One region of the Lysinibacillus sp. FSL M8-0337 genome, then DNA from elsewhere that is predicted to be linked to it. Evidence: a T-box and tRNA genes for the amino acid it is inferred to sense, from the RefSeq annotation. Region 1 holds a T-box; the other regions hold tRNA genes.
What was found. The T-box of region 1 lies ahead of trpS (tryptophan--tRNA ligase). A T-box ahead of a tRNA ligase gene usually reads a tRNA of that ligase, here a tRNA-Trp.

Region 1 (7,293 bases):
TGTAGCATGTATGGTTCAAGAGCAAATTGGTGCGGTAAATGCAGCAGCAATGGACCAAGCAGCGGCTTGTGCAGGATTTATATATAGCCTAGTGACAGCAAAACAATTTGTAGAATCAAATGCTTATAAATATGTCTTAGTAGTAGGTGTTGAAAAGCTTTCAAAAGTCATTAATTGGGAAGATCGTAATACGGCCGTTTTATTTGGTGATGGTGCTAGTGCTGCCATTGTTGGCCCAGTATCAGAAGGTAGAGGGATTTTATCATTTGAGCTTGGGGCAGACGGCACAGGCGGCAAACATCTATATTTAACGAAACAGGATACAATTGCGATGAACGGTCGCGAAGTATTTAAGTTTGCCGTACGCCAAATGGGTGAATCAGCAGTAAATGTATTAGATAAAGCAGGTTTAACAAAAGAAGAAGTTGATTTTTTAATTCCGCATCAAGCGAATATTCGAATTATGGAATCGGCACGTGAACGTTTAGCATTACCAGCGGAAAAAATGTCAAAAACGATTCACAAATATGGCAATACATCGGCTGCTTCTATTGGTATTTCTTTAGTAGAAGAGCTTGAAGCAGGTAAGATAAAAGATGATGATCTATTAGTACTTGTCGGTTTTGGCGGTGGCTTAACATGGGGTGCCGTTGCATTAAGATGGGGAAAATAAAAACGATAATTGCTTGAGAGGAGTAAGACAATGAGTAAACGACGAGTAGTAATTACAGGAATTGGCGCAGTAACACCACTAGGTAATAGCATCGAAGAAACATGGGCAAACATTAAAGCTGGTAAATCAGGCGTTGGTGAATTAACACGCTTAAATAAAGACCTATTCGCTGCAAAAATCGCGGCTGAAGTAAAAGACTTTGATATTGAAAAGTATATTGAACGTAAAGAAGCTCGTAAAATGGATCGTTTCACGCACTATGCACTAGCTGCGTCAATTATGGCGATGGAAGATGCACAGCTTACAATCGATGAAGAGTTAGCGCCGCGTGCAGGTGTATGGATTGGCTCTGGTATCGGTGGTATGGAAACATATGAACAGCAATTTCTCACATTCCAAGAGCGTGGCGCACGTCGTGTTAGTCCATTCTTTATACCAATGATGATTCCAGATATGGCTTCAGGTCAAGTGTCTATCCACTTTGGTGCGAAAGGAATCAACTCTTGTTCAGTAACAGCTTGTGCATCAGGTACGAACTCAATCGGTGATGCATTTAAAGTAATTGAGCGTGGAGATGCAGATGTGATGATTTCTGGTGGAGCTGAATCACCAATCGTGACGATGGCAGTTGCAGGCTTCTGTGCAAATACAGCGTTATCTTTAAATACGGATCCTCAAACAGCTTCTCGACCATTTGATAAAAACCGTGATGGCTTTATTATTGGTGAAGGTGCCGGAATTGTTATTTTAGAAGAATATGAACATGCAAAAGCACGTGGCGCAAAAATTTATGCAGAAGTTCTTGGCTATGGTTCAACTGGCGATGCGCATCATATTACTGCACCAGCCCCAGAAGGTGAAGGTGCTGCACGTGCCATGACGCAAGCATTACAAGATGGTGGCGTAGACCCTTCACAAGTAGGCTACATTAATGCACACGGAACAAGTACACCATACAACGATTTATTTGAAACACAAGCTGTAAAAAAGGCATTTGGTGAACATGCTTATAAATTAGCAATGAGTTCTACTAAATCGATGACAGGTCACTTATTAGGTGCTGCTGGTGGTGTTGAAGCTATTTTTACAGCACTAGCATTGAAAGAGGGCATTTTACCTCCAACAATTAACTTAACAGAGCCAGACCCTGAGTGCGATTTAGATTATGTACCAAATGAAGCGCGTAAGGCGAACATTGAATATGCAATGAGTAATTCTCTTGGTTTTGGTGGTCATAACGCAAGTCTATTATTCAAAAAAATAGAGGAATAATGAAAAAACGTCAGCCTAATTTACAAGGCTGACGTCTTTTTTTAAAAGTTAGCGAATAGAAAAGAAAGTAAGAAGAAATAGAAAGGATGCCGTTTATTTGTTTCGTCTTTTTATATTTTTAATGAGCTATGGCTTAATGATACTTTCTATCGGCAATTTAATTTTATATTTGAACTATCGGACACTTGGTTATTCTTGGTCAGTAGTCTTAAAATTCATCATGCATACAACGGAATTTTATATCGCCATTGGAGCTTGCATTGTACTTTGTAGTGTTGTGCTCGATTTTGGTTTCGATAAAACAGCGAATCTTAAAGATAAGGCTTGAACGTCACAGGAATGGCGAAGGCTTCTGCTACTTTTTTGGCCAAGTCTTCACCTTGTACATCATGGCTTTTCGCTAAAGTATCCATACCATCAATAAATGAATCTGTTTCAAGGTCAATCCATTCGCCGAAGTTACACATCCATGTTGTCAGCTCCGATAATAGTGACTCATCTAAAGGAAGTTGCTCTAATTCTAAATTGGCTTGACAATGGCCACACCATAATGGATCTGCACCAAAATCACCTTCTAATAGAAGGATTTTGATTGGTTGATGACAATGTTCACAGAGCATATGTTAATTCCTCTCTTAGCGGTTTGTGCGGCCTAAGCCCATTGCTTGTTCCATGCGCTTTAAAGTTGCGCTTGCAATAGCGTTTGCTTTTTCTGCACCTTCATCCAAAATAATGTCCAGTTCAGATGACTCTACAAGGTTATAAAATCTTTCTTGAATTGGTGTTAGGTGGTCGATTACTGCTGAAGCGACACCTTGTTTGAAGCCTCCATACCCGATGCCTTCATACTTTTTCACCAAATCTTCAATTGCTACACCTGAAATAGCGGATTCAATCGTTAGTAAGTTTGAAACACCTGGTTTATTTTCAACATCAAATGCCACAATACCATCAGAGTCAGTGACAGCAGATTTGATTTTTTTCTCGATATCTTTCGCTGTATCTAAAAGTTTAATCGTAGCTTTTGTATTTGGATCAGATTTGCTCATTTTTTTTGTAGGTTCTTGTAATGATTTAATACGAGCTCCAGCTTTTGGTAACTGGATTTCAGGAATCGTTAACACTTCACCATAACGTTTGTTAAAGCGCTCTGCAAGGTCACGTGTTAGCTCAATATGCTGTTTTTGATCATCCCCTACAGGAACAATATTCGTGTTATATAATAAAATATCAGCCGCCATTAATGGTGGATAAGTTAAAAGAGCTGCTGAAACAGTCTCTTTACCATGTGATTTATCTTTAAACTGTGTCATACGTTCTAGTTCACCAATAGAAGCGACACATTGTAGCATCCATCCTGCTTGTGCATGAGCCGGTACTTCAGATTGAATGAATAGCGTTGACTTTTGAGGGTCAATTCCAGTCGCAATATAAGTAGCAGCTAAATTACGGATGTTTTGACGTAACTCTTTTGGATCTTGCGCAACAGTAATGGCATGTTGGTCAACGATACAGTAAATAGCATTCCCTTCATGCTGTAGTGCTGGGAATTGCTTGAATGCACCAAGATAATTGCCTAATGTTACAATACCTGTTGGCTGTACGCCTGAAAAAATAGTTGTCATAATAAGTTCCTCCTCGGGGTTCGAAAAAATAAAAAACATCATGCGTCCTCATTAGAATAAACTAATGAAGGGACGAATGATGTTCGAATCCGCGGTACCACCCTGCTTGCCTTAGAAGGCCACTTTGCTTCGTAACGTGAAGGGACGAGCTTTGCTAATGGGATCAAGTGAAGACTTGAACGTTCACAAAGCTAACTCGGAAGTCCATTCCAAATGCATACATGGTCTGTTTCCAGCAACCACAGACTCTCTATACATGTATATTGCAAATGTACTACTCTTCGTCAGCGTTTTTAACTACACTATTTAATGTGTAGAGAGTGTCTTTTTGAAGACAACAATCAAAATACTGTTGACCATCAAGACTGGCGCAAATGCGCTTCTCTTGTTGCACAAAATTATAGTATAAAGACTTAGTTAAATGCAAGCCTGTAAATTCAGTCTTATGACTGAATTTTTTTGTGTTGTAAAAAAAGGAAACCAATTTTATCTAAAATACGTCCTTAATTGTACACGTCTACATGACATTATTCTCGTTTGTGTTTTTTAATTGAGAACAACTAGTTTCGAGAAATTCATGTTTAAAATGACTTGTTACTGGGAATATTATTATTAGTTCATTGGACATGCAAAGAAAGTGAATACTTTATTGAATACATTAAGGTAGTATTAATAGACAGAATATTTTGTAACAAAGTCATATATCCTTTATTCTTTTTTTCCTTGGAACTATATTCAAATACAGCAGAGTGCTGTATAATGGAACTGTAGATTTACATTACATTAATTCTAATTTAAGAAATTGGTTTATAGATAACGAATACAAATAGAAAGGATGTGTCAGTATGATAGTTACTTTATTTACATCACCAAGTTGTACGTCTTGTCGTAAAGCAAAAGCATGGTTAGAGGAGCATGAAATTCCTTATACAGAACGTAATATTTTTTCTGAACCGTTAAGCATTAGTGAAATTAAAGAGATTTTACGAATGACGGAGGATGGAACAGACGAAATTATTTCTACCCGTTCTAAGATATTCCAAAAATTGAATGTAGATGTTGAAAGCTTACCTTTACAACGCTTATATGAATTAATTCAAGAATATCCTGGATTATTACGCCGACCAATAATTTTAGATGAGAAAAGACTTCAAGTAGGCTATAACGAAGATGAAATTCGACGATTTTTACCGCGTAAGGTTAGAGCTTATCAATTACAAGAAGCACAGCGTATGGTGAACTAAAACCCACTTAGACTGCATAGAATGATGTAGTAGGTGTTACAAATGCAAATGCATGTTGTGACATCTATTTTTTATGCTTTACTTATGTAAAAACCTGCATTCAAAACTAATATTTAATAGGTAAAAGTCATATATTTCCGTAAAAGTATGTTAAACTTGATTTAATACAAATAGTTTACTACAATTTCAATTATTCAAATATCTTCTTTGAAACGGTGTATATCCTTTTCATTTTATGAAAGAACAGCATACAATAGAATTAGAGACAACTGTGACCAAAAAATACGATTGCGGTTGCTCGATGATTTTCTGTAGTGTGGTCAAAGGTTGAAAAACAAAGGAGTATGAAGGTTAAAAACAATGAATCAAAGCATACTAATGAAATAATACTGTTTTTCGACAAATGACAGTGAAGGGAGATGAGGTCTAGTGGACATCGAACGTGTAAATGAAAATACACTCAAGCTCTTTATTACGTACAATGATATAGAGGATCGCGGCTATAGTCGTGAAGAAATTTGGTACAACCGAGCAAAGGGTGAACAACTTTTTTGGGATATGATTGATGAAGTGAACACTGAAGATTATTTTGATGTAGAAGGTCCGATTTGGATTCATATCAATGCGTCAGAAGTAGGCTTAGAAATCATTGTCACACGTGCACATATTTTAAAAGACGGTGAAACATTAGATGGTCATTCAAATTTTGATGAACAAAAAAGTATGTTTGCCCCATTTGACGAAGTTGGAGAGGATCTTCTTAGTCAATTAACTCAATTTGGTGACATGGATGAATCAGAGTTATTTATGGATACAGACATTTATGTTTATAAATTTAAAGATATTGATGAGTTAATCCCCGTTGCAAAACGGATGACAGATGACTTAGTGGATTCCTCATTATTCAAATATGAAGGTAGTTACTATCTTGTAGTAGACTTTGCGAATGCAGACGATGATTTAAATCGTCATGATAAAAACGCGATTATTAAAGAGTTTTTAAGCCCTTCTAATTTCACAATTCATCGCCTTGAAGAATATGGCGAAAAAATTATGGAATACGATTGCTTTGAAACTGTACGAAAATATTTTAGTTAACATCTTCATGCTTCTGACTCTCAGGAGCTTTCAGACTGTAGATATACTCAAAATTGAGTAGACTACAGTCTTTTTTTACGTTTTGAGATAAATGAGGGAAAGAAAAATCAATTTTCAAAGAAAAGCACATCATTAGTTGGCGTATAGAAAAACCTTTACTACAATGAGGCAAAAAGGAGAAGGATAACATGCTTATTGCCTATACAGACAAACAGCAGTTAATTATTTCCTATCAACATTCGAGACAAGCTTTACGACAATTTCGTCAGCAATTACAATTTTTTTGTCCACAATGTCAACAGCCTGTACAATTAAAAATTGGTAAGCAGATTATTCCGCACTTTGCACATATTACTAATGATTGTCATCATCAATTTGCGGAAGGGGAATCCAAGCTCCATTTACAAGGGAAAATTCAATTATTTGAATGGTTGCAGTCACTTGGGCATACAGTAGAGCTGGAGCCATTTTTAAGAAAGCTATCACAAAGGCCCGATTTACTACTGCAAGGTGAACATCATCGGATTGCCATTGAATATCAATGTAGTTCGATAACAAAAGAAAACTGGCAACGGCGTACAGAAGGATATGAAAAGCATAACATTCAAGCATTATGGCTTTTTCAAACACCACAGAAAAAATATACTACAAATGCTATTCAAAAAATTAGAATTTCCCCTATCCATCAAAATGCAATTACTTATTCATCCAACAATATGCCGTATTTAGTTACATATGATGCGAGAGCAGCAAAATTTAATTATTGGACGAATCTACTTTATGTTCACGGGCAAACTTTTATAGCGAAAGTACTCTCTATTCCACTCAACAATCAGCAATTCCCATTTTATGAGCCAAAGCCGATTACACATGAATCATTTACTATATACAAGGAGATGTATATAAAATGGGGTCAACAGTATGTAATGCAAAAATTATTCCGAAGTCGAAAGGGAGTTCAAGATCGTTTTCTACGTAGTTGCTATGAGCAAAATTTTCCTCTGAATGCACTGCCACATTACATTGGTATACCTGTTAAAAATTCACAGGCTATTCCGATGTTCTCAATTGAATGGCAAGTGATTTTATTAGATTTTTGCAGGAAACGACAGTTGCTACCGTATGAGTTAAGAAAAGAAGATATTCGACTGTTTCTAAAGCTTCTCAATGTAGAGCCAACAGAATTGGGCGTGCAAGCTGTTGAAAACTATGGAAACTTGTTAGGTCATAGATTTTCTGGAAAAGATTACGCTAGTGCGATATGGAAGCGAGTATATACCAATTTGTACAATCAACCATCTGTTTAAATCCCTTTATGGAAGTAAGGAGCTCATGTATCGCTATGGATAATCAAACTGGGATTTTGATGAGTTGAGCTACA
Region 2 (7,293 bases), 1.4 Mb from region 1:
TCGTTGGGAATTAACAGAGAACGGATTTTCAACTGATATGAATGAAAAACAATTCGAAGCATTACAGAAGAATAAAAATTACACAGTTACAAAAGTTCCTATCGTTACATTAGATACGATAGGTTTGGAAGACGATAGTATGGTAGAAAATGAAACCCTGGATTTGGTAACTTCTTTAAGAGCTTCTCAACAAATACCTTGGGGAATTAAAGCAATTTATAACAATGATACTTTAACATCGACAACTGGAGGAAGTGACATTAATATTGCTGTACTCGATACGGGTGTAAATACTTCTCATCCTGACCTTGTCAATAACGTAGAGCAATGTAAAGACTTTACAGGTGCGACAACACCCATTAACAACAGCTGTACAGACAGAAACGGACATGGTACACATGTTGCTGGTACGGCCTTAGCTGATGGTGGAAGCGATCAAGCAGGCGTTTACGGTGTAGCTCCAAATGCTGATCTTTGGGCTTACAAAGTGTTATTAGATAGCGGCTCTGGATACTCAGATGATATTGCTGCTGCTATTCGACATGCAGCAGATCAAGCAACAGCTACTGGTACCAAAACTATTATTAGTATGTCTCTAGGTTCTTCAGCGAATAATAGCCTCATTTCAAGTGCTGTCAATTACGCATACAGTAAAGGAGTTCTAATAGTAGCTGCAGCTGGTAATTCAGGCTATGCGCAAGGAACAATTGGTTATCCGGGGGCATTACCAAATGCAATCGCCGTTGCAGCTTTAGAAAATGTACAACAAAATGGGACTTATCGTGTAGCTGATTACTCTTCACGTGGTTATATATCTACAGCTGGAGATTATGTAATCCAGGAAGGTGATATTGAAATCTCAGCTCCTGGCTCATCCGTTTATTCTACATGGTATAATGGCGGTTATAATACAATTAGCGGCACATCAATGGCTACTCCTCATGTCTCTGGTTTAGCAGCAAAAATTTGGGCTGAAAATCCGTCATTGTCTAACACGCAACTACGTTCTAACTTACAAGCGAGAGCACAATCAGTAGATATTAAAGGTGGTTATGGAGCTGCTATAGGTGATGACTACGCTTCAGGATTTGGATTTGCTCGCGTTCAATAATTTTAAAAGGTGAAGCATACTAACATTAGTAATACAAACCATCGCTTTGGTTTGTATTACTATTTTCTTGGTTCTAAACGTATTCACCAGTACCCCTATGCACAATGAATCTTTGTGATACTTATGACGACGTATCTCCCATGTCTCTTTGCGTCATTTGCGCTTACATTCCTTTGTTCGGTCTATTCATAAGGCAGAGGCATGCTATGCTGCCGAATCAAACATACAATTATCCTCTTTTATTAAATCCAATTAAAAAGCCCATGTTTATTTTTCAAACATGAGCTTTTTTAGTTTGCTCTCCTTTATCGATCACATTTTCTCGGATTGCAGCTTGTGTAAAAACTTGTGTAAAATGAACCTGCCTGTGTGTAAAATGTGTGTAAAAAGATTTCGATTCTTATCGTTTCCTATCGTAACCCAAGAAATGTAAAAAGCTCACAAACCCTGTTCTATCAAGGTTTGTGAGCTTTCTAATCTTACTAAACGTAACGTATATGTACGTGATGATACCGGTGGTCGGGGTCGAACCGACACTCCAAAGGAACACGATTTTGAGTCGTGCGCGTCTGCCAATTCCGCCACACCGGCATAATACTTTAGAGATAAAAAAAATCGGAGTATCCGATTAAGAAAAAAATATGGAGGCGGCAACCGGATTTGAACCGGTGATAAAGGTGTTGCAGACCTGTGCCTTACCACTTGGCTATGCCGCCATATTATTGGAGCGGAAGACGAGGTTCGAACTCGCGACCCCCACCTTGGCAAGGTGGTGTTCTACCACTGAACTACTTCCGCATAAATGGCTGGGGTACTAGGATTCGAACCTAGGCATGACGGAATCAAAATCCGTTGCCTTACCGCTTGGCTATACCCCAACAATGGGGCGACTGATGGGAATCGAACCCACGAATGCCGGAACCACAATCCGGTGCGTTAACCACTTCGCCACAATCGCCATTGCTTTATAGTTATATTTTAATTTTATAGTAAATGGGGCGACTGATGGGAATCGAACCCACGAATGCCGGAACCACAATCCGGTGCGTTAACCACTTCGCCACAATCGCCATAAAATTAATTGGCAGGGGCAGTAGGAATCGAACCCACACCAAAGGTTTTGGAGACCTCTATTCTACCGTTGAACTATGCCCCTATAAAAAAACTGGTGGAGGGGGACGGATTCGAACCGCCGAACCCTAAGGAGCGGATTTACAGTCCGCCGCGTTTAGCCACTTCGCTACCCCTCCGGGAAAACATGGTGCCGGCTATAGGAATCGAACCCACGACCTACTGATTACAAGTCAGTTGCTCTACCTGCTGAGCTAAACCGGCAAAAAAACATGATGGGTCAGGACGGAATCGAACCGCCGACACTTAGAGCTTCAATCTAATGCTCTACCAACTGAGCTACTGACCCATGTTTATTATTTTAAAAATGGCGGTCCCGACCGGGATCGAACCGGCGATCTCCTGCGTGACAGGCAGGCATGTTAACCGCTACACCACGGGACCATTTTTGGTTGCGGAGACAGGATTTGAACCTGTGACCTTCGGGTTATGAGCCCGACGAGCTACCACTGCTCCACCCCGCGATAATGCTATTTTGATTTTTAAAAATGGTGGAGGATGACGGGCTCGAACCGCCGACCCTCTGCTTGTAAGGCAGATGCTCTCCCAGCTGAGCTAATCCTCCATCTGGGTATTCGTTATAAATGGTGACCCCTACGGGATTCGAACCCGTGTTACCGCCGTGAAAGGGCGGTGTCTTAACCGCTTGACCAAGGGGCCTTTAATGATTGGAATCCTAAAGTGCTGGCGGAGAGTAAGGGATTTGAACCCTTGAGACAGTGTTAACCGCCTACACGATTTCCAATCGTGCTCCTTCGGCCACTCGGACAACTCTCCAAGAATGGCTCCGAAGGCAGGACTCGAACCTGCGACAACCTGATTAACAGTCAGGTGCTACTACCAACTGAGCTACTTCGGAATAATTTTAGTATGTATAGCCTAGCGACGTCCTACTCTCACAGGGGGAAGCCCCCAACTACCATCGGCGCTAAAGAGCTTAACTTCCGTGTTCGGTATGGGAACGGGTGTGACCTCTTTGCCATCATCACTAGACTATTTGAAAGACATTACCTATTATAACATATATCATTATAATTACAAGTATTTAAGAAATACTTTTTTATTCTTTCAAAACTGGATAAACGGTGCATTGAAATGTTTCAAACTTTTTGGTTAAGTCCTCGATCGATTAGTATTCGTCAGCTCCATGTGTCACCACACTTCCACCTCGAACCTATCTACCTCATCGTCTTTGAGGGATCTTACTTACTTGCGTAATGGGAAATCTCATCTTGAGGGGGGCTTCATGCTTAGATGCTTTCAGCACTTATCCCGTCCACACATAGCTACCCAGCGATGCCTTTGGCAAGACAACTGGTACACCAGCGGTGTGTCCATCCCGGTCCTCTCGTACTAAGGACAGCTCCTCTCAAATTTCCTACGCCCACGACGGATAGGGACCGAACTGTCTCACGACGTTCTGAACCCAGCTCGCGTACCGCTTTAATGGGCGAACAGCCCAACCCTTGGGACCGACTACAGCCCCAGGATGCGATGAGCCGACATCGAGGTGCCAAACCTCCCCGTCGATGTGGACTCTTGGGGGAGATAAGCCTGTTATCCCCGGGGTAGCTTTTATCCGTTGAGCGATGGCCCTTCCATGCGGAACCACCGGATCACTAAGCCCGTCTTTCGACCCTGCTCGACTTGTAGGTCTCGCAGTCAAGCTCCCTTGTGCCTTTACACTCTACGAATGATTTCCAACCATTCTGAGGGAACCTTTGGGCGCCTCCGTTACCTTTTAGGAGGCGACCGCCCCAGTCAAACTGTCCGCCTGACACTGTCTCCTGCCCCGCTAAGGGGCATGGGTTAGAATTTCAATACAACCAGGGTAGTATCCCACCGACGCCTCCTTCGAAGCTGGCGCTCCGAGATCTCTGGCTCCTACCTATCCTGTACAAGTTGTACCAAAATTCAATATCAGGCTACAGTAAAGCTCCACGGGGTCTTTCCGTCCTGTCGCGGGTAACCTGCATCTTCACAGGTACTATAATTTCACCGAGTCTCTCGTTGAGACAGTGCCCAGATCGTTACGCCTTTCGTGCGGGTCGGAACTTACCCGACAAGGAATTTCGCTACCTTAGGACCGTTATAGTTACGGCCGCCGTTTACTGGGGCTTCAATTCGCAGCTTCGCTTGCGCTAACCACTCCTCTTAACCTTCCAGCACCGGGCAGGCGTCAGCCCCTATACGTCACCTTACGGTTTTGCAGAGACCTGTGTTTTTGCTAAACAGTCGCCTGGGCCTATTCACTGCGGCTCTCATGCGCTTGCACGCTCAAGAGCACCCCTTCTCCCGAAGTTACGGGGTCATTTTGCCGAGTTCCTTAACGAGAGTTCTCTCGCACACCTTAGGATTCTCTCCTCGACTACCTGTGTCGGTTTGCGGTACGGGCACCTCTCACCTCGATAGAGGCTTTTCTTGGCAGTGTGAAATCAGGAACTTCGTCCATACGGACTCGCCATCACAGCTCAACGTTACAGTGTGCGGATTTGCCTACACACACGCCTTACTGCTTGGACGCGCACAACCAACGGCGCGCTTACCCTATCCTACTGCGTCCCCCCATTTCTCAAACGGTGAGGAGGTGGTACAGGAATATCAACCTGTTGTCCATCGCCTACGCCTATCGGCCTCGGCTTAGGTCCCGACTAACCCTGAGCGGACGAGCCTTCCTCAGGAAACCTTAGTCATACGGTGGACGGGATTCTCACCCGTCTTTCGCTACTCATACCGGCATTCTCACTTCTAAGCGCTCCACCAGTCCTTCCGGTCTGACTTCAACGCACTTAGAACGCTCTCCTACCACTGACATCGTAGATGTCAATCCACAGCTTCGGTGAATCGTTTAGCCCCGATACATTTTCGGCGCAGCGTCACTCGACCAGTGAGCTATTACGCACTCTTTAAATGATGGCTGCTTCTAAGCCAACATCCTGGTTGTCTGTGCAACGCCACATCCTTTTCCACTTAACGATTACTTTGGGACCTTAGCTGGTGGTCTGGGCTGTTTCCCTTTTGACTACGGATCTTATCACTCGCAGTCTGACTCCCGTGTATAAATATCTGGCATTCGGAGTTTGTCTGAATTCGGTAAACCGGGATGGCCCCCTAGTCCAAACAGTGCTCTACCTCCAGTATTCTCATCACGAGGCTAGCCCTAAAGCTATTTCGGAGAGAACCAGCTATCTCCAAGTTCGATTGGAATTTCTCCGCTACCCACACCTCATCCCCGCACTTTTCAACGTGCGTGGGTTCGGGCCTCCAGTAAGTGTTACCTCACCTTCACCCTGGACATGGGTAGATCACCTGGTTTCGGGTCTACGACCACGTACTAATTCGCCCTATTCAGACTCGCTTTCGCTGCGGCTCCGCCTTCTAAAGCTTAACCTCGCACGTAATCGTAACTCGCCGGTTCATTCTACAAAAGGCACGCTATCACCCATTAACGGGCTCTAACTACTTGTAGGCACACGGTTTCAGGATCTCTTTCACTCCCCTCCCGGGGTGCTTTTCACCTTTCCCTCACGGTACTGGTTCACTATCGGTCACTAGGTAGTATTTAGCCTTGGGAGATGGTCCTCCCGGATTCCGACGGAATTTCACGTGTTCCGCCGTACTCAGGATCCACTCTGGAGGGAATAAACTTTCGACTACAGGGCTTTTACCTGCTCTGGCGGACCTTTCCAAGTCGCTTCATCTAACTCATTCCTTTGTAACTCCGTATAGAGTGTCCTACAACCCCAAGAGGCAAGCCTCTTGGTTTGGGCTCTTCCCGTTTCGCTCGCCGCTACTCAGGGAATCGATTTTTCTTTCTCTTCCTCCAGGTACTTAGATGTTTCAGTTCCCTGGGTCTGCCTTCAAGACGCTATGTATTCACGTCAAGATACTACGCGATTAAACGTAGTGGGTTCCCCCATTCGGAAATCTCCGGATCAAAGCTCACTTACAGCTCCCCGAAGCATATCGGTGTTAGTGCCGTCCTTCTTCGGCTCCTAGTGCCAAGGCATTCGCCGTGCGCCCTTAATAACTTAACCTATCGGCTTCCAATCCACTGCGCATTTCGTTGTCAGCTTCTCTCGTTCAATCAGTCACGTACGTAAGTACGCTCCTTCATTCACTCATTCGCTTCCTAGAACTGCTTGTGTCTTGAAACCCTATTATTAGTTATTAAGCCTAAAAAACTTAATTTAAAAAATAAATGTGTTTGTTACAATTTCAATGTCGTTTTATCCAGTTTTCAAAGAACAAGTTTTGAAGTATTTCATCGTAATGATGAACCTTCAAAACTGAACGCAAAACGTAATCTTACAAACCCAAGGTTTGTATTCCGAAAATATCCTTAGAAAGGAGGTGATCCAGCCGCACCTTCCGATACGGCTACCTTGTTACGACTTCACCCCAATCATCTATCCCACCTTCGGCGGCTGGCTCCAAAAGGTTACCTCACCGACTTCGGGTGTTACAAACTCTCGTGGTGTGACGGGCGGTGTGTACAAGGCCCGGGAACGTATTCACCGCGGCATGCTGATCCGCGATTACTAGCGATTCCGGCTTCATGTAGGCGAGTTGCAGCCTACAATCCGAACTGAGAACGACTTTATCGGATTAGCTCCCTCTCGCGAGTTGGCAACCGTTTGTATCGTCCATTGTAGCACGTGTGTAGCCCAGGTCATAAGGGGCATGATGATTTGACGTCATCCCCACCTTCCTCCGGTTTGTCACCGGCAGTCACCTTAGAGTGCCCAACTAAATGATGGCAACTAAGATCAAGGGTTGCGCTCGTTGCGGGACTTAACCCAACATCTCACGACACGAGCTGACGACAACCATGCACCACCTGTCACCGTTGTCCCCGAAGGGAAAACCATATCTCTACAGTGGTCAACGGGATGTCAAGACCTGGTAAGGTTCTTCGCGTTGCTTCGAATTAAACCACATGCTCCACCGCTTGTGCGGGCCCCCGTCAATTCCTTTGAGTTTCAGTCTTGCGACCGTACTCCCCAGGCGGAGTGCTTAATGCGTTAGCTGCAGCACTAAGGGGCGGAAAC
Region 3 (7,293 bases), 490 kb from region 1:
GAAGCAACGCGAAGAACCTTACCAGGTCTTGACATCCCGTTGACCACTGTAGAGATATGGTTTTCCCTTCGGGGACAACGGTGACAGGTGGTGCATGGTTGTCGTCAGCTCGTGTCGTGAGATGTTGGGTTAAGTCCCGCAACGAGCGCAACCCTTGATCTTAGTTGCCATCATTTAGTTGGGCACTCTAAGGTGACTGCCGGTGACAAACCGGAGGAAGGTGGGGATGACGTCAAATCATCATGCCCCTTATGACCTGGGCTACACACGTGCTACAATGGACGATACAAACGGTTGCCAACTCGCGAGAGGGAGCTAATCCGATAAAGTCGTTCTCAGTTCGGATTGTAGGCTGCAACTCGCCTACATGAAGCCGGAATCGCTAGTAATCGCGGATCAGCATGCCGCGGTGAATACGTTCCCGGGCCTTGTACACACCGCCCGTCACACCACGAGAGTTTGTAACACCCGAAGTCGGTGAGGTAACCTTTTGGAGCCAGCCGCCGAAGGTGGGATAGATGATTGGGGTGAAGTCGTAACAAGGTAGCCGTATCGGAAGGTGCGGCTGGATCACCTCCTTTCTAAGGATATTTTCGGAATACAAACCTTGGGTTTGTAAGATTACGTTTTGCGTTCAGTTTTGAAGGTTCATCATTACGATGAAATACTTCAAAACTGTGCTCCTGTCGCTACGCTTTCGTCGCAAATTTGCGAAGAAGTAGAAACAGGTAGTGAATTTGTTCTTTGAAAACTGGATAAAACGACATTGAAATTGTAACAAACACATTTATTTTTTAAATTAAGTTTTTAGGCTTAATAACTAGGTTAAGTTATTAAGGGCGCACGGCGAATGCCTTGGCACTAGGAGCCGAAGAAGGACGGCACTAACACCGATATGCTTCGGGGAGCTGTAAGTGAGCTTTGATCCGGAGATTTCCGAATGGGGGAACCCACTACGTTTAATCGCGTAGTATCTTGACGTGAATACATAGCGTCTTGAAGGCAGACCCAGGGAACTGAAACATCTAAGTACCTGGAGGAAGAGAAAGAAAAATCGATTCCCTGAGTAGCGGCGAGCGAAACGGGAAGAGCCCAAACCAAGAGGCTTGCCTCTTGGGGTTGTAGGACACTCTATACGGAGTTACAAAGGAATGAGTTAGATGAAGCGACTTGGAAAGGTCCGCCAGAGCAGGTAAAAGCCCTGTAGTCGAAAGTTCATTCCCTCCAGAGTGGATCCTGAGTACGGCGGAACACGTGAAATTCCGTCGGAATCCGGGAGGACCATCTCCCAAGGCTAAATACTACCTAGTGACCGATAGTGAACCAGTACCGTGAGGGAAAGGTGAAAAGCACCCCGGGAGGGGAGTGAAAGAGATCCTGAAACCGTGTGCCTACAAGTAGTTAGAGCCCGTTAATGGGTGATAGCGTGCCTTTTGTAGAATGAACCGGCGAGTTACGATTACGTGCGAGGTTAAGCTTTAGAAGGCGGAGCCGCAGCGAAAGCGAGTCTGAATAGGGCGAATTAGTACGTGGTCGTAGACCCGAAACCAGGTGATCTACCCATGTCCAGGGTGAAGGTGAGGTAACACTTACTGGAGGCCCGAACCCACGCACGTTGAAAAGTGCGGGGATGAGGTGTGGGTAGCGGAGAAATTCCAATCGAACTTGGAGATAGCTGGTTCTCTCCGAAATAGCTTTAGGGCTAGCCTCGTGATGAGAATACTGGAGGTAGAGCACTGTTTGGACTAGGGGGCCATCCCGGTTTACCGAATTCAGACAAACTCCGAATGCCAGATATTTATACACGGGAGTCAGACTGCGAGTGATAAGATCCGTAGTCAAAAGGGAAACAGCCCAGACCACCAGCTAAGGTCCCAAAGTAATCGTTAAGTGGAAAAGGATGTGGCGTTGCACAGACAACCAGGATGTTGGCTTAGAAGCAGCCATCATTTAAAGAGTGCGTAATAGCTCACTGGTCGAGTGACGCTGCGCCGAAAATGTATCGGGGCTAAACGATTCACCGAAGCTGTGGATTGACATCTACGATGTCAGTGGTAGGAGAGCGTTCTAAGTGCGTTGAAGTCAGACCGGAAGGACTGGTGGAGCGCTTAGAAGTGAGAATGCCGGTATGAGTAGCGAAAGACGGGTGAGAATCCCGTCCACCGTATGACTAAGGTTTCCTGAGGAAGGCTCGTCCGCTCAGGGTTAGTCGGGACCTAAGCCGAGGCCGATAGGCGTAGGCGATGGACAACAGGTTGATATTCCTGTACCACCTCCTCACCGTTTGAGAAATGGGGGGACGCAGTAGGATAGGGTAAGCGCGCCGTTGGTTGTGCGCGTCCAAGCAGTAAGGCGTGTGTGTAGGCAAATCCGCACACTGTAACGTTGAGCTGTGATGGCGAGTCCGTATGGACGAAGTTCCTGATTTCACACTGCCAAGAAAAGCCTCTATCGAGGTGAGAGGTGCCCGTACCGCAAACCGACACAGGTAGTCGAGGAGAGAATCCTAAGGTGTGCGAGAGAACTCTCGTTAAGGAACTCGGCAAAATGACCCCGTAACTTCGGGAGAAGGGGTGCTCTTGAGCGTGCAAGCGCATGAGAGCCGCAGTGAATAGGCCCAGGCGACTGTTTAGCAAAAACACAGGTCTCTGCAAAACCGTAAGGTGACGTATAGGGGCTGACGCCTGCCCGGTGCTGGAAGGTTAAGAGGAGTGGTTAGCGCAAGCGAAGCTGCGAATTGAAGCCCCAGTAAACGGCGGCCGTAACTATAACGGTCCTAAGGTAGCGAAATTCCTTGTCGGGTAAGTTCCGACCCGCACGAAAGGCGTAACGATCTGGGCACTGTCTCAACGAGAGACTCGGTGAAATTATAGTACCTGTGAAGATGCAGGTTACCCGCGACAGGACGGAAAGACCCCGTGGAGCTTTACTGTAGCCTGATATTGAATTTTGGTACAACTTGTACAGGATAGGTAGGAGCCAGAGATCTCGGAGCGCCAGCTTCGAAGGAGGCGTCGGTGGGATACTACCCTGGTTGTATTGAAATTCTAACCCATGCCCCTTAGCGGGGCAGGAGACAGTGTCAGGCGGACAGTTTGACTGGGGCGGTCGCCTCCTAAAAGGTAACGGAGGCGCCCAAAGGTTCCCTCAGAATGGTTGGAAATCATTCGTAGAGTGTAAAGGCACAAGGGAGCTTGACTGCGAGACCTACAAGTCGAGCAGGGTCGAAAGACGGGCTTAGTGATCCGGTGGTTCCGCATGGAAGGGCCATCGCTCAACGGATAAAAGCTACCCCGGGGATAACAGGCTTATCTCCCCCAAGAGTCCACATCGACGGGGAGGTTTGGCACCTCGATGTCGGCTCATCGCATCCTGGGGCTGTAGTCGGTCCCAAGGGTTGGGCTGTTCGCCCATTAAAGCGGTACGCGAGCTGGGTTCAGAACGTCGTGAGACAGTTCGGTCCCTATCCGTCGTGGGCGTAGGAAATTTGAGAGGAGCTGTCCTTAGTACGAGAGGACCGGGATGGACACACCGCTGGTGTACCAGTTGTCTTGCCAAAGGCATCGCTGGGTAGCTATGTGTGGACGGGATAAGTGCTGAAAGCATCTAAGCATGAAGCCCCCCTCAAGATGAGATTTCCCATTACGCAAGTAAGTAAGATCCCTCAAAGACGATGAGGTAGATAGGTTCGAGGTGGAAGTGTGGTGACACATGGAGCTGACGAATACTAATCGATCGAGGACTTAACCAAAAAAGTTTGAAACATTCAATGAACGTTTATCCAGTTTTGAGAGAACGAGTTCTTTCAACTGAATAAGTGAAGTGATGATGGCAAAGAGGTCACACCCGTTCCCATATCGAACACGGAAGTTAAGCTCTTTAGCGCCGATGGTAGTTGGGGGCTTCCCCCTGTGAGAGTAGGACGTCGCTTCGCTTATTTTTTATGTGGAGGATTAGCTCAGCTGGGAGAGCATCTGCCTTACAAGCAGAGGGTCGGCGGTTCGAGCCCGTCATCCTCCACCATTTATTTATTATGAAATTACTATTATCGCGGGGTGGAGCAGTGGTAGCTCGTCGGGCTCATAACCCGAAGGTCACAGGTTCAAATCCTGTCTCCGCAACCAAATAAAATTAAGGTCCCGTGGTGTAGCGGTTAACATGCCTGCCTGTCACGCAGGAGATCGCCGGTTCGATCCCGGTCGGGACCGTCCTTATTTGCCGGTGTAGCTCAGTTGGTAGAGCAACTGACTTGTAATCAGTAGGTCGTGGGTTCGACTCCTATCGCCGGCACCATCCCTTGGAGGGGTAGCGAAGTGGCTAAACGCGGCGGACTGTAAATCCGCTCCTTAGGGTTCGGCGGTTCGAATCCGTCCCCCTCCACCAGCTCTTTATTCAATAGGGGCATAGTTCAACGGTAGAATAGAGGTCTCCAAAACCTTTGGTGTGGGTTCGATTCCTACTGCCCCTGCCAAATTTTTTAGGTTAGACTACTGTTATATTACATATGGCGGTTGTGGCGAAGTGGTTAACGCATCGGATTGTGGTTCCGACATTCGTGGGTTCGATTCCCATCAGTCGCCCCATAATAAAATATTGGGGTATAGCCAAGCGGTAAGGCAACGGATTTTGATTCCGTCATGCCTAGGTTCGAATCCTAGTACCCCAGCCATTTATTTCTTAATATGAGCCATTAGCTCAGTTGGTAGAGCATCTGACTTTTAATCAGAGGGTCGAAGGTTCGAGTCCTTCATGGCTCATCATATTTGCGGGTGTGGCGGAATTGGCAGACGCACTAGACTTAGGATCTAGCGCCGCAAGGCGTGGGGGTTCGACTCCCTTCACCCGCATCATCTATATTTCAAATTTATAATTGCCAGAATAAATAATCTTATGCACATGCGGAAGTAGTTCAGTGGTAGAACACCACCTTGCCAAGGTGGGGGTCGCGAGTTCGAACCTCGTCTTCCGCTCCAAATGTGCCGGGGTGGCGGAACTGGCAGACGCACAGGACTTAAAATCCTGCGGTAGGTGACTACCGTGCCGGTTCGATTCCGGCCCTCGGCACCATTTTTAATATTTAGCGCCCGTAGCTCAATTGGATAGAGCGTCTGACTACGGATCAGAAGGTTGTGGGTTCGACTCCTGCCGGGCGCGCCAATAAATGAACGGAATGTAGCTCAGCTTGGTAGAGCACTTGGTTTGGGACCAAGGGGTCGTAGGTTCGAATCCTGTCATTCCGACCATCTTTTTAAAAAATGGGGCCTTAGCTCAGCTGGGAGAGCGCCTGCCTTGCACGCAGGAGGTCAGCGGTTCGATCCCGCTAGGCTCCACCATAATTGTTTCATTCCGGAGGTATACCCAAGTCTGGCTGAAGGGATCGGTCTTGAAAACCGACAGGCGGGTAACACCGCGCGGGGGTTCGAATCCCTCTACCTCCTCCATTTTCCGGGTCAGTAGCTCAGTTGGTAGAGCATTAGATTGAAGCTCTAAGTGTCGGCGGTTCGATTCCGTCCTGACCCATCCTTTTTGCGGGTGTAGTTTAATGGTAAAACCTCAGCCTTCCAAGCTGATGTCGTGAGTTCGATTCTCATCACCCGCTCCAAGAGGGGCCTATAGCTCAGCTGGTTAGAGCGCACGCCTGATAAGCGTGAGGTCGATGGTTCGAGTCCATTTAGGCCCATTATAAAGATATTCCGAAGTAGCTCAGTTGGTAGTAGCACCTGACTGTTAATCAGGTTGTCGCAGGTTCGAGTCCTGCCTTCGGAGCCACGGCCCCTTGGTCAAGCGGTTAAGACACCGCCCTTTCACGGCGGTAACACGGGTTCGAATCCCGTAGGGGTCATCAAGCATGTAGCATATTGTTGCTACATGCTTTTTTGTGTTTTTAAGTATTTAATTATTATCACTAAGGCATTCAGTATTGCGTAAATCATCTAACTTTTAATTTTTCGTTTAAATTTGAACAAAGTATTTCATATATAAAAGATGTATGTTTTCTTACGGATTTTTTCGTGGTGAATTGTATGCTGTTCATCTAATATGGGGATAGATGGAGGAAAACGACATGAATTTACAAGAGATACAACGTTTTTTAGCACTTTATCAATTGGAACAAAATGAGTCGGAACAATGGCTTACAAATAGATTACAGCAAGTTGTCACAGAGGGCGCATATACTCCTACAACGGAAGAGCTTACTTTTGGCGCGAGAGTAGCATGGCGTAATAGTAATAAATGTATTGGGAGATTATTTTGGCAATCACTTCATGTTGAGGATGCACGTGAGGTTTTAGATGAGCATGCTATTTTTGAGAAATTACTTCACCATATTCAATATGCAACAAATGGTGGTAAGATTCGCCCGACTATAACGGTATTTGCCTCTGATAGAGTAAAAATATGGAATCATCAGCTTATACGTTATGCAGGTTATGAAACAGAAGCAGGGATTATTGGTGATCCCCATTCGGTGGCATTTACTAAAGTGTGTGAATCACTTGGTTGGCAGGGAGCAAGAACACCATTTGATGTGCTACCACTTGTGATCCAAGTAGATGGCCGTAAACCGCAATGGTTTCCAATCCCGAGTGGTGATGTATTAGAGGTTGCGATTCGTCACCCTGAACATCCTAAGGTAGGAGAACTAGGAATGAAGTGGTATGCGGTGCCAATTATATCGAGCATGCGCTTTCAAATGGCGGGTATTGACTTTCAGGCAGCCCCCTTTAATGGCTGGTATATGGGGACAGAAATTGGAGCACGGAATTTAGCTGATCATGACCGTTATGATATGTTACCGAAGATAGCAGAAATTTTTAATCTTGATACAACAAAGCAAGCATCTCTTTGGCGTGATCGTGCGCTAGTAGAATTAAATATTGCTGTTCTTCATTCCTTTAAAGAAGATGGCGTAAGTATTGTTGATCATCATACCGCAGCACAGCAATTTAAGCTATTTGAAGAAGCAGAGCACAAGGCAGGGCGCGATTTAACAGGCAACTGGACTTGGTTGATTCCACCATTATCGCCTGCAACGACACATATTTTCCATAAGCCGTATGTAAATGTCTATCATACACCTAATTATTTTTACCAAAAACCCCCATACTAATGATAAAGAGGCAGCTCATTGTAGAAAATGAACTGCCTCTTATTAATTGATATATTCATTTTTAGAAGCTCTAAATGAACAGAAGAAGAGTAGAGCTGTAACGGCAACAAATAGCCACCCAGCGATATTCCAGCCGCCAAATAAATCATGTAAATAGCCAAATAAAATTGGACCGACTGCGG

Region 2: it encodes a tRNA-Trp, which carries the amino acid that the T-box ahead of trpS (tryptophan--tRNA ligase) is inferred to sense. The anticodon was not compared.
Region 3: it encodes a tRNA-Trp, which carries the amino acid that the T-box ahead of trpS (tryptophan--tRNA ligase) is inferred to sense. The anticodon was not compared.

The regions. Positions count from the first base shown of each region.
Region 1 covers NZ_CP151996.1:710,958-718,250, forward strand. The annotation lists gene MKY08_RS03165 (beta-ketoacyl-ACP synthase III) at 1-673, shown strand, start outside; gene fabF (beta-ketoacyl-ACP synthase II) at 704-1,945, shown strand; gene MKY08_RS03175 (hypothetical protein) at 2,043-2,273, shown strand; gene MKY08_RS03180 (hypothetical protein) at 2,257-2,565, opposite strand; gene trpS (tryptophan--tRNA ligase) at 2,581-3,570, opposite strand; T-box leader at 3,636-3,867, opposite strand; gene spxA (transcriptional regulator SpxA) at 4,419-4,814, shown strand; gene mecA (adaptor protein MecA) at 5,244-5,912, shown strand; gene MKY08_RS03200 (competence protein CoiA family protein) at 6,101-7,219, shown strand.
Region 2 covers NZ_CP151996.1:3,857,048-3,864,340, forward strand. The annotation lists gene MKY08_RS18795 (S8 family peptidase) at 1-1,111, shown strand, start outside; tRNA gene MKY08_RS18800 (tRNA-Leu) at 1,622-1,702, opposite strand; tRNA gene MKY08_RS18805 (tRNA-Cys) at 1,754-1,827, opposite strand; tRNA gene MKY08_RS18810 (tRNA-Gly) at 1,835-1,909, opposite strand; tRNA gene MKY08_RS18815 (tRNA-Gln) at 1,915-1,989, opposite strand; tRNA gene MKY08_RS18820 (tRNA-His) at 1,994-2,069, opposite strand; tRNA gene MKY08_RS18825 (tRNA-His) at 2,106-2,181, opposite strand; tRNA gene MKY08_RS18830 (tRNA-Trp) at 2,194-2,267, opposite strand; tRNA gene MKY08_RS18835 (tRNA-Tyr) at 2,278-2,361, opposite strand; tRNA gene MKY08_RS18840 (tRNA-Thr) at 2,371-2,446, opposite strand; tRNA gene MKY08_RS18845 (tRNA-Phe) at 2,459-2,531, opposite strand; tRNA gene MKY08_RS18850 (tRNA-Asp) at 2,551-2,626, opposite strand; tRNA gene MKY08_RS18855 (tRNA-Met) at 2,632-2,706, opposite strand; tRNA gene MKY08_RS18860 (tRNA-Val) at 2,732-2,807, opposite strand; tRNA gene MKY08_RS18865 (tRNA-Glu) at 2,828-2,902, opposite strand; tRNA gene MKY08_RS18870 (tRNA-Ser) at 2,928-3,019, opposite strand; tRNA gene MKY08_RS18875 (tRNA-Asn) at 3,025-3,101, opposite strand; rRNA gene rrf (5S ribosomal RNA) at 3,120-3,235, opposite strand; rRNA gene MKY08_RS18885 (23S ribosomal RNA) at 3,352-6,279, opposite strand; rRNA gene MKY08_RS18890 (16S ribosomal RNA) at 6,589-7,293, opposite strand, start outside.
Region 3 covers NZ_CP151996.1:221,776-229,068, forward strand. The annotation lists rRNA gene MKY08_RS00990 (16S ribosomal RNA) at 1-581, shown strand, start outside; rRNA gene MKY08_RS00995 (23S ribosomal RNA) at 824-3,751, shown strand; rRNA gene rrf (5S ribosomal RNA) at 3,819-3,934, shown strand; tRNA gene MKY08_RS01005 (tRNA-Val) at 3,948-4,023, shown strand; tRNA gene MKY08_RS01010 (tRNA-Met) at 4,050-4,124, shown strand; tRNA gene MKY08_RS01015 (tRNA-Asp) at 4,136-4,208, shown strand; tRNA gene MKY08_RS01020 (tRNA-Thr) at 4,218-4,293, shown strand; tRNA gene MKY08_RS01025 (tRNA-Tyr) at 4,300-4,383, shown strand; tRNA gene MKY08_RS01030 (tRNA-Trp) at 4,398-4,471, shown strand; tRNA gene MKY08_RS01035 (tRNA-His) at 4,508-4,583, shown strand; tRNA gene MKY08_RS01040 (tRNA-Gln) at 4,595-4,669, shown strand; tRNA gene MKY08_RS01045 (tRNA-Lys) at 4,685-4,757, shown strand; tRNA gene MKY08_RS01050 (tRNA-Leu) at 4,766-4,847, shown strand; tRNA gene MKY08_RS01055 (tRNA-Gly) at 4,899-4,973, shown strand; tRNA gene MKY08_RS01060 (tRNA-Leu) at 4,979-5,067, shown strand; tRNA gene MKY08_RS01065 (tRNA-Arg) at 5,081-5,157, shown strand; tRNA gene MKY08_RS01070 (tRNA-Pro) at 5,167-5,243, shown strand; tRNA gene MKY08_RS01075 (tRNA-Ala) at 5,258-5,333, shown strand; tRNA gene MKY08_RS01080 (tRNA-Ser) at 5,349-5,441, shown strand; tRNA gene MKY08_RS01085 (tRNA-Phe) at 5,448-5,520, shown strand; tRNA gene MKY08_RS01090 (tRNA-Gly) at 5,529-5,602, shown strand; tRNA gene MKY08_RS01095 (tRNA-Ile) at 5,607-5,680, shown strand; tRNA gene MKY08_RS01100 (tRNA-Asn) at 5,693-5,769, shown strand; tRNA gene MKY08_RS01105 (tRNA-Glu) at 5,771-5,842, shown strand; gene MKY08_RS01110 (nitric oxide synthase oxygenase) at 6,065-7,111, shown strand; gene MKY08_RS01115 (MFS transporter) at 7,154-7,293, opposite strand, start outside.